Regions from separate parts of the Dermatophilus congolensis genome, predicted to be linked through region 1. Evidence: predicted binding sites of a transcription regulator. Region 1 holds the regulator's gene; the other holds the start of a gene.
What was found. The regulator HrcA, encoded in region 1, represses chaperone genes, less so after heat shock. The targets are predictions, from matches to a motif close to TTNGCACTCGNNNNNNNCGAGTGCNAA.

Region 1 (7,748 bases):
TGTGCGTGCAAGTTCGGTCAATCCGCATGACCTGTGGACGTTACGTGGGGTGGGTCATCCTGCTGATCGGGTGCCAATGACTCTGGGCTGTGAGGCTGCTGGTGTCACCTCGCAGGGACGGGAAGTTCTTCTGGCTCCGGTAATGGGTGATGCTGATGCCGGTGGGGGTGATGTGACGATGGATCCGCGGCGCCACATTTTGTCTGAACGTGTTGACGGTGGGCTTGCCCAGAAGGTCGTTGTCCCTTCGGAAAACCTCATCGACAAGCCTGACTGGTTGTCTTTTGAACAGGCCGGTGTGTTGGCGGTGGCGTGGGGAACGGCTTATCGGATGCTTTTCACGCGAGCGCGTCTTCGCCCGGGGCAGCGGGTTTTGGTGCAGGGATCTTCTGGGGGTGTGTCTTCGGCGGCGATTGCTTTAGCGGTAGCAGCTGGCTGCAAGGTGTATGCCACGGGTCGCACTACGCACAAGCGTGAGTTCGCGGCGTCGCTGGGGGCTCATGGGGTGTTTGAAAGTGGTGCGCGTTTGCCTGAGCGGGTCGATGTGGTGGTGGATACAGTGGGCGCTGCGACGTGGAAGCACTCTGTGATGTCTGTGGAGGCAGGCGGGACGATCGTGACGTGTGGCAACACGAGCGGGGATCCTACGCCTGCGTTGATGACGCACATTTTTTACCGCCAGTTGTCGGTGATTGGTTCTACGGGCTGCACTCCTGCTGAGTTGCGTGGGTTGCTCTCGATGATGGAGGCCACTGGGGTGCGTCCTGTTGTGGATGCGGTAGTGCCGTTGGAGGACGTGCGGGATGCGTTTGCACGTCTGGATGCTGGTGATGTGTGCGGAAAGATTGCGGTGACGGTCTAGCCTGGCAGGTTTTCTGGGGGGTCTAGTCCCCACGCGCAGGCGAGGATTTCCAGGGATCGCAGGTAGGTCTCGGTGTTGCTGGCCCGTGTCGCCACCATAAGTTCGTCGGCAGCGACACGGGTCGCAAGATCGGTGAGGTATTCGGCTACGTCTTCGCCGGTGCCGATAGCGTGAATGGACATCATGGCTTGTGCGTGCTGCCCTAGTGGGCTGTTCATGGCGGCGTTGATCTGTTCAGGGGTGACGTCGCGGGTTTTGAAGGCCATGGCGGCGGCTTGTCTGCCTATTGCGTGGTGGGCGATCGTGTGGGCTTGGGGGCGGCTGTCTGCGGCGGTGGCGTTGACTGCAACGATCGCGTAGGGCTGGGGCAGGGTGACGCTGGGGCGGAACTGGGTTCGGTACGTGTGGAGCGCATCGGTGAGTGCTGCGGGCGCGAAGTGGGAGGCGAACGCGAAGGGCAGTCCTAGCGCGGCGGCTAGTTCGGCACCGAATAGGGAGGAGCCGAGGATGTATAGGGGTACGTGTGTCCCGTGGCCAGGGATGGCTTTGACGCCGTGGATGGGAGTGGTGTCGCTGAGGAATCCGGCGAGTTCTTGTACGTCGTGGGGGAAGTTTTCGGCTGCTCGTGGGTCGCGGCGCAGTGCTTGCAGGGTGAGGGGGTCGGTTCCGGGGGCGCGGCCTAGGCCTAGGTCGATACGTCCGGGGTGTATTTCGGCCAGGGTGCCGAATTGTTCGGCGATTGTGTAGGGGGTGTGGTTGGGCAGCATGATGCCCCCGGCCCCTAGGCGGATGTGGTTGGTGTGGGCGGCGATGTGCGCGATCAACACTGCTGGTGTTGAGGAGGCGATGCTGTGGAAGTTGTGATGCTCGGCGTACCAGATGCGGTGGTATCCGAGTGTTTCTGCGGTGTGGGCGATGGTGACTGATCGGGCGATGGCATCTGCTGGGCGTTCTGCGGCGCCGATGGTGCAGAAATCAACCAGGGATAGTGGGATGCGTGGCACCGGGTGGGGTCTTTCTCGTTGGTTGTGCGCCTGGGGTGGGTCACATGGTTGGTGGGGTGTTCCAGCGTTGTTGGCATGAGAGTGCAGCGATGGCCGCTGGTCCGGCGCTGGATGCGCGTAGAACATAGCGTCCCATGTGAACTGGGGTGGCTCCAGCATCGGTGAGCATGTCGATTTCTTCGGGGCTGATGCCACCTTCGGGTCCAACGAATAGGGCGATGTTGCCGCTGCTTGGCAGGCTGATGGTGGTGATGGGGGTGGTGGCGTCTTCGTGCAGGACCAGGGCCAGGTCGGCGTGGCGGGCGATGTCGCCGAGGTGGTTGCTGGTGCTGCTTACGTGGGGTTGCACGGTGGGGGTGTGGGGGCGGCGGCTTTGCTTAGCGGCGGCTTCTACTTGGGATTGCCATTTGCGCAGCGCTTTTTCGGCCCGTGGGCCTTTCCACTGGACGATGGCGCGGCGTGATTGCCACGGAATGATTTCGTCGACCCCCAGCTCGGTGGCGGCTTCAATCGCTTGGAGGTCTCGGTCACCTTTGGCGAGGGCTTGGACGAGGATGAAGCGGGGGCCTGGGTAGCTGTCGTTGGTGATGGTGGTGACGCGGGCGGATAGTTCGGCCTCGGTGATGGTAGTGACTTCGGCGTGGGCGACTAGGCCTGATCCGTCTGCTAGGAGAATGTTTTCCCCTTCAGTGGTGCGTTTGACGGTGACGGCGTGGTGTTTTTCGTCTCCGGTCAGGGTGAGGGTGTCTCCGGGGGCGGTGTGGGTGAGGGATCCGGTGGGGAGTCGGTACATCGCCGCGGTCATGTCGGTTTCCTCTCAAGCAGTGTTCTGCCCTCTGCATCGGGTGGATGCAGAGGGCAGAACAGGTGGGTCATTTGCCGCGGAACGCGTCTCGGAGTTTGCCGAAGAGGCCGTGGTTTTCTTGGATGGCTCCGACTTTTCCTTGGGGCTGTTCTTCTCCGCGCAGGGCTGCTAGGCGCCAGAGCAGGTCGGTTTGTTCGGCGTCCAGGCGGGTGGGGGTGTCGACAATTGTTTGGATGAGTAGGTCGCCGCGCCCTTGGCCACGCAAGTGAGTGACGCCGTAGCCGCGCAGAGTTTGCACGTCTCCGCTTTGGGTTCCTGGTTCGATACGTACGTCGAGGTTGCCGTCCAGGGTTTCCAGGGAAATGGTGGTTCCCAGGGCTGCGGCTGTCATGGGTACGTGGAGTTGGCAGTGCAGGTCGTCGTTGCGGCGGCGGAAGGTGGGATGCGCGCGCACGGCGATCTCGATGTATAGGTCCGCTGCGGGGCCGCCACCGATGCCGACTTCGCCCTGTCCGGAGAGCTGGATGCGGGTGCCGGTGTCGACGCCTGCGGGGACTTTGAGGTTGAGGGTGCGGCGGGTTCGTACGCGTCCTTCACCGGAGCATTCGAAGCAGGGATTGGTGATGAGTGTTCCGTATCCCTGGCATTTGGTGCAGGGGCGGCTGGTCATCACTTGGCCGAGGAAGGAGCGCTGTACTTGCTGTACTTCGCCGGCTCCGCCACATGCGTCACAGATGACGGGTTTGGTGCCGTTGGCGGTTCCTTCGCCGTGGCAGGTGCCGCATTTTTCGGCTGTGTCGACGACGATTTCTTGCTCGCCGCCGAACACAGCGGTGGCGAGGTCAATGTCGAGGCGGACGAGAGCGTCTTGGCCGCGTTGCACTCGGGAGCGTGGCCCGCGGCTGGCGCCGGTGGCGCCGCCGAAGAAGGCGTCCATGATGTCGCTGAAGCTGAAGTTTCCTGCGTAGCCTTCACCGCCGGAGGCGTAGGGGTCGGCGCCAGCGTCGTAGGCCTTGCGTTTGCTTGGGTCGCCGAGGACGTCGTAGGCCTGGCTGATTTTTTTGAACTGTTCTTCAGCGTCGGGGCCAGGGTTGACGTCTGGGTGAAGCTTGCGTGCTTTGCGCCGGTAGGCCTTCTTAATTTCTTCGTCGGAGGCTCCGCGCTCGACCCCGAGGTCGGCGTAGTAGTCGTTCACCAATCAGCCCTTCTTGTCCTGGGGGACATATCGGTTTTCACGTCGCTGGGGCGAGCGCTTGTGGCGTTCTCGCCATGTGTGTGTCCTCTGTGCACGGTGGCGTGGGAAGAGGGTTCGGGTCTCATGACCCGAGCATTCGTGAGACATAGTTGGCGACCGCGCGGACCGCAGCCATGGTGCCCGGGTAATCCATGCGGGTAGGACCGATGACAGCCAGTCCTCCGAGGGTATCGGTACCGACGCCGTATCCCGTGCCGACCACAGATGTTGATGCGAGTCCTTCGTGTGGATTTTCTTGGCCGATGCTGACGCCCACCGCGCCAGCGGGGGCGCCTTCGGCGAGGGATCCGAAGAGCCGCAGTAGCACCATGTGTTCTTCGAGCGCTTCGAGGACGGGGCCCACGCTTAAGGGGAAGTCCGTTCCGAAGCGGGCAAGGTTTCCTGTCCCGACCAAGAGCACACGTTCTTCGCTCTCTTCGACGAGTGCCTCGTTAAGGACACGTAGCAGCGCCTCGACCAGGGTGTGTTCGGGACCGATGTTTTCTTCAAAGTGTGCGCGCAGCGCCACGGCTGCTTCCGGCAGGAGGCAGCCGACTGAGGCAGCGTTGATGCGGTCACGTAAGTGGCTGAGGTTTTCTGCGTTCCAGGTGTGGTCGATGTCCTCGGGCAGGTCGATGCGTCGCTGCTCGACGCGGCCAGAGTCGAGGATGAGCACGAGCATGACGCGCTCGACTCCTAGGGGCAGGAGTTCGATGTGTTGGACGCGAGAGCGAGTGAGCGAGGGGTATTGCATGGCCGCGACCTGGCGGGTCAGGGAAGCGAGCAGGCGTGTCGTGCGTTCCACTACGTCATCCAGGTCCACGGCGCCTTCCAGGAATCCGGCGATGGCGTTTTTTTGCGCCGGGGAAAGTGAACGGGTCTGGGCTAGACGGTCTACGAAGAGGCGGTATCCCGCATCGGCGGGGATACGCCCTGCGCTGGTGTGGGGCGCGGCGATGAGGCCTTGCTCTTCCAGAACTGCCATGTCGTTACGGATGGTCGCAGCCGACACGCCCAGGGCGTGTCGATCGAGAAGGGATTTGCTGCCGACCGGTTCGGAGGTGGCCACGTAGTCCTCGATGATGGCTGACAAGACCGTCAACCTGCGATCGGTGTTCATCCACTCACCTCCTGAAACAGTCCGACGGGTCACCGTCGTGTGGGCGGGGCCGCCAATCAATGACTCCCTTTGATGTTGGCACTCTGATCGGTCGAGTGCCAACTCGGTGCGCCCCTACGATGGTCGCGTGCGCGAATTCCCCCGATCCCGTTCCCCCCATAAATCTTCCGCCCCTGCCGCTGCGAGCCGGGAACGATATTCCGGTGACATCCTCGCGCACAAACACACTCCCCCGCGAGGAAGATCCACACAGACACCCGCAGAAATCGGTTTGGTCGTCGAAGAAGTAGCCTCCGGCTGGGTCGGAGCGATCACGCGGGTACAAAAAGCAGGCGGCATGCAGGTCGTAGATCTAGAAGATCGCCGCGGTCGCATCAAAGCTTTCCCTCTGGGCCCCGGCTTCCTCATCGACGGCTCCCCCGTCACTCTCACCGCCCCCACCCGCAACACCGCTAAACGCAGCCGCGCATACACAGCCAGCGGCAGCCGCGCGCTCGCTCAAGCTCGCGCCCGCGTCGCACTAGGCTCGCGCATCTTCGTCGAAGGACGACACGACGCTGAACTAGTCGAAAAAGTGTGGGGAGATGACCTACGCGTCGAAGGAGTAGTCGTTGAATACGTCGGCGGAATCGACGACCTCAACGGCATCATCACCGAGTTCGCCCCCACCGCACAGCGACGCCTCGGCATCCTCGTAGACCACCTTGTTCCCGGCAGTAAGGAATACCGACTCGTAGAAAAAGCCCGCACCCTCCAGCCCTGGGCCAACCACGTTCACATCGTCGGCCACCCATTCGTCGACGTGTGGCAGTCAGTCAAACCCGCTCGTGTCGGCCTGCGCGCATGGCCCACCATCGAACGCGGCACCGACTGGAAACGCGGCATCCTGGCGGCACTAGGCCTACCCAACAGTGACCAAGCCGACATCGCCCGCGGCTGGCAAGCAATCCTGACTACGGTACGCAATTACGAGGATCTCGAACCGCAATTCCTTGGACGAGTAGAAGAACTCATCGACTTCGTCACCGCCCCAACCGACACCGAAAACTGAAACCCTCAGGCCCCGACTCCTCACAAAGCCGCGCCCCACGTAACCACACAGGTTACGGTTACGTAGCCGCAGCTTCAGTCGGTACCCGAGTGCAAATCTGGAGGCCTACATGATCGGAAAGCAACTCGCCACCGACTCCCTTGAGTCCGGCTCCGTCGCCAGACACCTCACCTATTGGGACACCTCCATTCCCGCCAAAATCGAAGCCACCGCGGCCAAACTTCCCGAACGCGTCTGCATCGACTTCATGGGCACCGCGCTCACCTACGAAAAACTCAGCGAACACGTATCCCGCGTGGCCGCTGGCCTGCTCAAACTCGGCCTCCGCAGCGGCGAACGCATCGCCATCCTGCTGCCCAACTGCCCCGAAAACATCATCGCCACCCTGGCAGCCCAACGCATCGGCCTAGCCGTCGTGCAACACAACCCCCTCTACCCCACCGACGAACTCGAACCCATGTTCCTCGACCACGGCGCCCGCGTCGTCGTCGCCTGGGACAACTCCCTACCCGCCGTCATGCCGCTACGCCAACGCACCGGCGTTGAACACATCTTCGGCGTCGACATCACCCGATCCCTCCCCCTCCCCAAACGCCTCGCCCTACGCCTCCCCCTGGCAAAAACCCGCTCCATGCGCTCGCAGTTAACTGCTGGTGGGCTCATGCGCGGGTGCGCATCCTGGGAATCGTTATTCCGACACGGAGCATTGCCCTCCACACACGGCTACCCCGCCTCAGATGCCACCGCCGTGATCATGTACACCTCAGGAACCACAGGCCGCCCTAAAGGCGTGCCGCTCACGCACGCCAACCTGCTAGCTAACTGCAAGCAAGGATTGGAGTGGACGGGACTCACTTTAGGGACCGAAACGTTCCTGTCGGTACTGCCCATGTTCCACGCATTCGGTCTCACACTGGGCTCTTTCGCTGGTTTGTGCGCAGGTGCCACCGTCGTCACCCTGCCCAGCCCTGACCCAGGCTTGATGGTCGGAGCCATGAAACGCCGCCCAGCAACCTTCCTCGTTGGAGTGCCGCCGCTGCTGGACGCCTTCCTCAAAAAAGCCAAAGAACGCCACGTACGGCTGCAATCGCTGCGCACCACATTGTGCGGCGCCATGTCACTGCCACCAGAGTTCGTCGCCAAATGGGAAAAAGCCACCGGCGGGATGCTCGTCGAAGGATACGGACTCACCGAAACCTCACCGGTAGTAGTAGGCAACCCCCTGGATTCTCGACGCCGCGCAGGCAGCATTGGTCTGCCCTTCCCCGACACTGAAGTGCGGATCGTTGACCCCAAAAACCCACAGAATGACGTCCTCGAAGGCGAAGAAGGCGAACTGATCGTCCGCGGACCACAGGTGTTCTCCGGCTACCTCAACAAGCCACTGGAAACCGCTGAAGCTTTCGTTGACGACTGGTTCCGCACCGGCGACGTCGCGCGCATCATCGACGGATTCATCGTCCTGACCGGCCGCCTCAAAGACATCATCATCACTGGCGGCTTCAACGTTTCTCCACTTGAAGTCGAGGACGCGCTGCGCCGCCACCCTCGTATCCGAGACATCTCCGTCGTCGGGATCCCAGGCACACGACGCGGCGAAGACGTCGTCGCCGCGATCGTTCCCGAGGGAGAACTGCCCAGCAACGAAGAACTCCGTGCTTGGGCCAAACAG
Region 2 (7,748 bases), 700 kb from region 1:
GGGCTGGCCGCATTCTTTGGGCTGCACTGTCAGACCGTGTAGGCAAGATGAACGCTTTTGTCGGCATTCTCGCGCTGCAGGGAATTTGTTTGATTCTGATGCCTCACCTGGGCACCTCAGCAGCTGCTTTCGCGGTGTTGGCTGCCATTATCTACACCTGCTACGGCGGTGGTTTCGGAGCTATGCCCTCTACTGCAGGTAAGTTCTTCGGACTTACACACAGCGGCAGTATTTACGGGCTCATGCTTGTCGCGTGGTCTTTAGGGGGAGTCGGTGGCCCGTTGCTTTCTTCGGCGCTCATCGGTGGTGACGCGGAGAAAAACTACATGCTCGGCTACACCGTCATCGGCGTGATCGCTCTTGTCGGTGCGGTGATTCCTTTCCTCACCAAGCCACCGAAGGTGCACGCGGACAGCACCATTTAATTGTTCGTGACATGGCTGAGGGCCCATACCTTGTCGGTATGGGCCCTCAGCCATGTCACTTAGGCCTAGCGCGAGGCTAAGACCTCACGACACGATTAGGCCGGTGGGATCAGAAGCCCATGCCGCCCATGCCGCCCATGCCATCCATGTCAGGCGCGCCAGCGGCCGGGGCTGCCTTCTCCGGCTTGTCGGCCACGACTGCCTCTGTGGTGAGGAAGAGCGCAGCGATAGATGCTGCGTTCGACAGTGCGGAACGGGTGACCTTGGCTGGGTCGATGATTCCCTCAGCAAGCAGGTCAACGTACTCACCAGAAGCGGCGTTCAAGCCCTGGCCTGCAGGAAGGTTGCGCACCTTCTCCACAACAACGCCGCCTTCAAGGCCAGCGTTGACAGCGATCTGCTTCAAGGGAGCCTCGGCAGCAACACGGACGATGTTCGCACCCGTGGCTTCGTCGCCTTCCAAAGAAAGCTTGCCGAACGCGGCATCGGTGGCCTGCAGAAGCGCCACGCCACCACCAGCGACGATGCCTTCTTCCACAGCGGCCTTGGCGTTACGCACAGCGTCTTCGATGCGGTGCTTGCGTTCCTTGAGCTCAACCTCGGTAGCAGCACCAGCCTTGATGACAGCCACACCACCGGCGAGCTTGGCAAGACGCTCCTGCAGCTTCTCGCGGTCGTAGTCAGAGTCGGAGTTCTCGATCTCAGCGCGGATCTGCTTCACGCGGCCAGCGATCTGGTCTGCGTCGCCGCCACCTTCAACGATGGTGGTCTCATCTTTGGTGATGACAACCTTGCGCGCACGACCAAGCTGGTCAAGCTCGGTGTTTTCGAGCTTGAGGCCAACCTCTTCGGAGATGACCTGGCCGCCGGTGAGAATTGCGATGTCGGAGAGCATCGCCTTACGGCGGTCACCGAAACCGGGAGCCTTAACTGCCACGACGTTGATGATGCCGCGGATCTTGTTCAGCACCAGAGTGGCGAGTGCTTCCCCCTCGACGTCTTCAGCGACGATGAGCAGCGGCTTGCCTGCGCCCTTGGCCTTCTCCAGAACCGGGATGAGGTCCTTGATGGAGCCGATCTTGCTGTTGACGATGAGCACGTAGGCGTCCTCGAGGACAGCCTCCATGCGCTCGGTGTCTGTGACGAAGTAGGCGGAGATGTAGCCCTTGTCGAAGCGCATACCCTCGGTGAGCTCGAGCTCCAGGCCGAAGGTGTTGGACTCCTCGACAGTGATGACGCCTTCTTTGCCGACCTTGTCCATGGCTTCGGCGATCATCTCACCGATCTGGGCGTCAGCTGCGGAGATGGACGCGGTAGCAGCGATCTGCTCCTTGGTCTCGATCTCCTTGGCCATCGCGAGCAGTTCCTCGGAGACAGCGGCCGTGGCCTTCTCGATACCGCGCTTGAGGGCCATCGGGTTGGCGCCAGCGGCGACGTTGCGCAGGCCTTCCTTCACGAGAGCCTGAGCGAGGACAGTAGCGGTCGTGGTGCCGTCACCGGCAACGTCGTCGGTCTTCTTGGCGACCTCTTTGACTAGCTCCGCACCGATCTTCTCGTACGGGTCTTCGAGTTCGATCTCCTTAGCGATGGAGACACCATCGTTGGTGATCGTGGGGGCGCCCCACTTCTTCTCGAGGACAACGTTGCGGCCCTTAGGTCCGAGAGTGACCTTGACTGCGTCAGCGAGCTGGTTCATGCCCCGCTCGAGTCCGCGGCGCGCTTCTTCGTCGTAGGAAATGATCTTGGCCATGTTCGGTGGTTCCTCCCACACGAGCGGTTCTGGGTGGACCGGGCGGTGCCCGCGACGGACGACTCTTGCCTTCTCTGACGCCGTTTCGTAAGAGAAGGGCCTGAGCCTCACCGAGCCGGTCCTTCGTTCATTCCCCTCTGCACCGTCGGGCGACTCCGGGAGCCACCGCTGCGCGGAGCTCTTATCACTCGGACGATGAGAGTGCTAACTCCATGATTAGCACTCGACCCCTGCGAGTGCAAACGGTGAACGCCGATAAAAAGAACGCGCCGCCAGCCTTAACTAGCATCTCCACCACCGCTCACCGCTCACCCCAACGCCAAGCGCACACCCAGCCCAATCATGAGCACACCGATAGCAACGTCGATCATCTGCCACAAGCGCCGATTATGGGCATAGCGCCCCAGCAACTGAGCCCCGTAACCCAACACCGCAAACCAAAAAACGCTCGCCACAATCGCACCTATACCGAACAACCACTTGCCCTCGGCCCCATGGGCGTTAGCAATAGAGCCCAACATGAGAATGTCCAAGTACGCGTGCGGGTTGAGCCAGCAGATAGCCATCGTGGTCCACACCATTGCCATCGCTCCCCGAGCGCCCTCATTAGCAGCAACCAGGCCACTAGAAGCACGCGCTGCCAACAGAGAACGCACACCGAACGCCACTAAATATGCGGCACCCAGCCAGGTAACCACTGTCACCAACCCCGGGGTGCTGCTCACCAAAGCACCAACCCCAGCCACTCCCGCAGCAATAAGCAGCGAGTCAGACACCATGCAAATAACCGTCACAAGCGTGACGTGACGACGCGTCAGTCCAGTACGCAGCAAGAAAGCGTTCTGGGCTCCAATAGGCAGGATGAGAGCAAGGCCAGTGAAGAAACCGGTAAGAGCAAGCGGCATGAACCCAAGGTATGCAGCCGGTGAGATAAAGAAAAACAAGTTTCTCTTCAGAAACTTTAGAGTTACTTCATGAGGCTCGACCTGGACCGACTCAACACACTCATCGCCATCCTCGAAGAAGGCGCATTTGACGCCGCCGCACACACACTCGGCATCACCCCCTCAGCTGTCAGCCAGCGCATCCGAGCCCTGGAATCCGACGTCGGCCACATCCTCATCATCCGATCCACCCCATGCACCGCCACCCCAGCCGGACACGTACTCGTCCGCCTCGCCCGCCAAATGCGCCTGCTCGAAGCCGAAGCACTTGCCACACTCCACGAAGACACCGGCAGACCCACCGAACTACCACTAGCCGTCAACGCCGACTCCCTCGCCACCTGGCTCATCCCAGCCATGCACGACATCGCTCACCTGGACATACTTCTGCACCTAACCATCGCCAACGAAGAAGTGACCTCCGAACTCCTACGCACCGGCGATGCCCTCGGCGCAGTCACCAGCGACCCCACGCCCGTCCAAGGCTGCTCCACCACCCCCCTAGGAGCCATGCGCTACATCCCCGTAGCCACTCCATCCATCGTTGAACGCCACACCACACGCAACGGCTTCGACTGGAACTCAGCACCATCCATCCGCTACGACGCCGACGACCGCCTCCAAATACGCGTCATCGAAAGCCAAGGAATCACCCCCAGCACCACCCGCCACCACGCTCATGTCATCCCTTCAGCCGAAGGATTCGCTGCCGCCATACGAGCCGGACTCGGCTGGGGAGTCCTGCCCGCAGCCCTGCTTGACGATGACATCGAACGCGGCCACCTCATCCAGCTACCCGCCCACAACCAAGACGTCCCGCTCTACTGGCAACGGCGCCGCATCACCTCCGGCATCCTCGACAGCATCGGCGCCATCCTCGAACACACAGCCGCACAACATCTGATTCCACTAACCACAACCACCCCTCCCCCAGGCAGCCAAGGACACCTACCGCCTCTATCTCCCTCCGGCTCATAACCGCCTCAGCACATTCAGCTCACCAAACGCCGCACCGCACGAGAACGCGCTCGCCCCTGCCTCATCCGCTGCAACCGCTTGACCAAAACAGGATCAAACTCCATCGCCGCCGGCAAATCCACGACAGCATTCAGCCACTGGTAATACCGCGTCGGCGTCACACCAAAAACCGCGCGCATCTCCTGCTCTTTTCCCCCCAAACCCACCGCCCCTGACCAACGCCGCTCAAAAACCAACAACTCCCGCTGCGCCGACGACAACCCCTCCCCCACCGGCACAACAGAGTCACCATCACCGTCAAAACACCCCTCATCACGCGTTCCATCGCAACGTTCATCCATGCCCAGCACGATGCCCAAAGATCCCCTCCTTCGCGAAACCGTGGGCCTACCCGACCCCCGGCACGAGCGCTCACTCTGACAGCCCCCACCGACAAAGTCCCCCCACCAACCACCCCCCAAACCAAAGCCACAAACACCCCCCACACACACGTCGGTAGGGTGAAACCGTGTCCGCACCAAAACCTCTCACCGAGCTCGTCCACCCCACCTGGGCCAATGCCCTCGCGCCCGTCGCAGACGAAGTCACCCGAATGGGCACCTTTTTGCGCGAAGAACTCGCCGCCGGACACACCTACTTACCCGCCGGAAAACACATCCTCCGCGCCTTCGAACGACCACTACACGACATCCGCGTCCTCATCGTGGGACAAGACCCCTACCCCACCCCCGGACACGCAATCGGCCTATCCTTCTCCGTCGCCCCCGACGTACACCCCATCCCCAGAAGCCTCACCAACATCTACAAAGAACTCAGCGAAGACCTCAACATCCCCACCCCACGTAACGGCGACCTCACCCCCTGGGCAGACCGAGGCGTCATGCTCCTCAACCGCGTCCTGACCGTGCGTCCCGGCGCCCCCGCCAGCCACCGCGGCAAAGGCTGGGAAATCATCACCGAAACCGCGATACGTGCCCTCGCCGCCTCTCACGCACACGGACAACCACTGGTCGCCGTGCTGTGGGGACGCGACGCACGCAACCTCGCACCCCTCCTAGGCAACATCCCCCGCGTCGAAAGCGCCCACCCCTCCCCCCTATCGGCACGACACGGGTTCTTCGGTTCACGTCCCTTCTCCCGCACCAACGAGCTCCTCGCCCAGCAAGGCGCGCACCCCATCGACTGGTCCCTCACCTAAACAACCACCCCAACCTATTCGCCAGCTGCCACCGCCGCTGTCAAATCCTCAAGAAACGCATCCACATGCCCCACAGACGTGTCCCAACTCGTCATCAACCGCACCACCCCAGCCTCCCTGTCCCAATCACTGAACCCCCACCGACGACGTAGCCGCACATTCACCAACCGCGGCAAAACCGCAAACACAGCATTCGCCTCCACCGGATGCACAAGACGAACCCCAGGAATGCCTCCAAGCCCCTGCGCCAAACGCGACGCAGCATCATTGGCAGCAACGGCATTACGCACCCATAGATCCCCGCCATACAAAGCCAACAACTGAGCCGACATAAACCGCATCTTCGCCCCAAGCTGCCCCGTGAACTTACGCGTGAACTTCACGCTCTGCGAAATCACCGGATCAAGCACCACCAGCGCCTCGACCCCCACAAGACCACTGTTCGTACCACCAAGTGAAACAGCATCAACCCCCAGCTCCACCGTCAAATCAGCCAACCCAACACCCAACGCGACCGCCGCATTCGCCATCCGAGAACCATCCACATGCACCCGCATCCCAGCCCCATGCGCGTACTCCACCAACGCCCGCAACTCATCCACCGAATACACAGTCCCCAGCTCGGTCGCCTGCGAAATAGTCACCAACGTAGGCACCGCCGTATGCTCACCCCGCGCCACCGGGACAACCCGATCAATCGCATCCGGCGTCAACTTGCCATCCACACAATCGACCGGAATGAGCTTGATACCCGACATCCGCTCCGCAGCCCCACAGTCATCCGTATTCACATGCGCCGTCCGCGCACACACAACCGACTCCCACCGGCGCGTCATCTGTTCCAAAGCCACCACATTCGCACCAGTGCCGTTAAATACCGGAACCGTCAACGCACTCGGACCAAAATGACGCTTCATCACATCCTGCAAGGCGCGCGTATACGGATCATCCCCATACGCGCGCACATGACCGCCATTAACCAGGGCAATCGCCTCCAACACCTCAGGATGAATCCCGGCGTAGGTGTCACTGCCAAACAAATGACTGTCCGAATCATGCAGCTTCCTCATCGAATACGGGCCACTGCCGGACTCGCTCGGCACAAAAGGAAAATGCGATGTCATACCCCCACTGTGACACCCCAACCCCTGACCCGAGCACAGCACCAACCTCCAGAGGCTTACCGCACCCCACACAAACCACCCCCACCCCAGCACTACAGTGACGACCCAAGAGACCACTAAGGAGCCAAACATGTTTCGAATCCACGTCATCGGCGTCGGAGTAGGCGACCCCGCATACGTAACCATGCAAGCGGTGACAGCGATCCGAGACACCGATGTGTTCTTCGAAATCGACAAAGGAGAAACAAAAGCCGACCTCAACGCCGCACGACAAGCAATCCTCGACGCCTACACAGACCCCAACTCATACCGCATCCACTCCATCCCCGAAGCCCCCCGCCACCGCGGCGAAATGCCTCCCGAGGTATACGCAGCCGAAGTGAAACGGTGGCGCGACGCCCGCATGGACCGCATCGCCGAAGCCTTCAAAGAAACACTCACCGAAGAGCGCATCGGCGCATTCCTCGTATGGGGAGACCCAAGCCTGTACGACGGCACCCTGCGCATCCTCGACGACCTCATCGCACGCGGCCTCGACATCGAATACGACGTCATCCCAGGTATCAGCAGCCTGCACGCACTCACCGCCCGACACGGCACCCTGCTCAACCGTGTCGCAGGCTCAGTCACCATCACCACAGGCCGACGACTAGCCCAAGAATGGCCCCCCAACTGCGACGACGTCTTCGTCATGCTCGACGCAGGATTCGCTGGCGAAAAATACACCGGCCAAAACATCTACGTGTACTGGGGCGCCTACCTCGGCAGCGAAGACGAACTCCTCATCCACGGCCCCCTAGACGACGTCGCAGAAAAAATCGTGACAACCCGCACACGAGCCCGCCAAGAAAAAGGGTGGATTATGGACTCCTACCTCCTGCGCCGCGGAACCCTGCTCTAAAAACGCGTGAAAAATCTCGCCAAACGGCGTGATCATGCTCACCCCCACGCCGCCACAAACGTGAGACTTCTCGCACTATCACGCGTAATGCCTGACTAAGGTCCCTTGACCTGCCAGAACATCCTGTCCGCCCCCCCTCCCGCGGTCTAGGGTGTGCCATAAGGAACGGTCAGCCCGTCGCGGTGCACACCCACCAAAGCTCCGTGACGTCGAGCCGACCGCACCCGTGCACCCAGGGTGCGGCATCCTCTCGTGCTTGCCCACCGCACACCGACGTGGCAACCGCCATGAAAGGGGAAAGCGTCGTGACGCAGACCGGATCGACACCTGAAGAGACACCGATCGAGGTGCCTCCCCTAGCCGGCGACTTTCCAACCGTGACATTCGACGAGTGGAAAGTCCTCGTAGCCAAAGTCCTCAACCGCGGA

Region 2: the regulator HrcA is predicted to act here: its motif matches at 2,357-2,383, upstream of groL (chaperonin GroEL).

What each region holds. Positions count from the first base shown of each region.
Region 1 covers NZ_LT906453.1:1,723,969-1,731,716, reverse strand. The annotation lists gene CKV89_RS07380 (zinc-binding dehydrogenase) at 1-862, shown strand, start outside; gene CKV89_RS07375 (LLM class flavin-dependent oxidoreductase) at 859-1,866, opposite strand; gene CKV89_RS07370 (16S rRNA (uracil(1498)-N(3))-methyltransferase) at 1,907-2,671, opposite strand; gene dnaJ (molecular chaperone DnaJ) at 2,739-3,866, opposite strand; gene hrcA (heat-inducible transcriptional repressor HrcA) at 3,988-5,025, opposite strand; gene CKV89_RS07355 (DUF3097 family protein) at 5,234-6,076, shown strand; gene CKV89_RS07350 (AMP-binding protein) at 6,186-7,748, shown strand, end outside.
Region 2 covers NZ_LT906453.1:1,026,539-1,034,286, reverse strand. The annotation lists gene CKV89_RS04440 (L-lactate MFS transporter) at 1-425, shown strand, start outside; gene groL (chaperonin GroEL) at 535-2,175, opposite strand; gene CKV89_RS04430 (LysE/ArgO family amino acid transporter) at 2,484-3,080, opposite strand; gene CKV89_RS04425 (LysR family transcriptional regulator ArgP) at 3,150-4,097, shown strand; gene CKV89_RS04420 (DUF3263 domain-containing protein) at 4,112-4,438, opposite strand; gene CKV89_RS04415 (uracil-DNA glycosylase) at 4,606-5,295, shown strand; gene CKV89_RS04410 (threonine aldolase family protein) at 5,310-6,419, opposite strand; gene cobF (precorrin-6A synthase (deacetylating)) at 6,550-7,320, shown strand; gene CKV89_RS04400 (methylmalonyl-CoA mutase family protein) at 7,698-7,748, shown strand, end outside.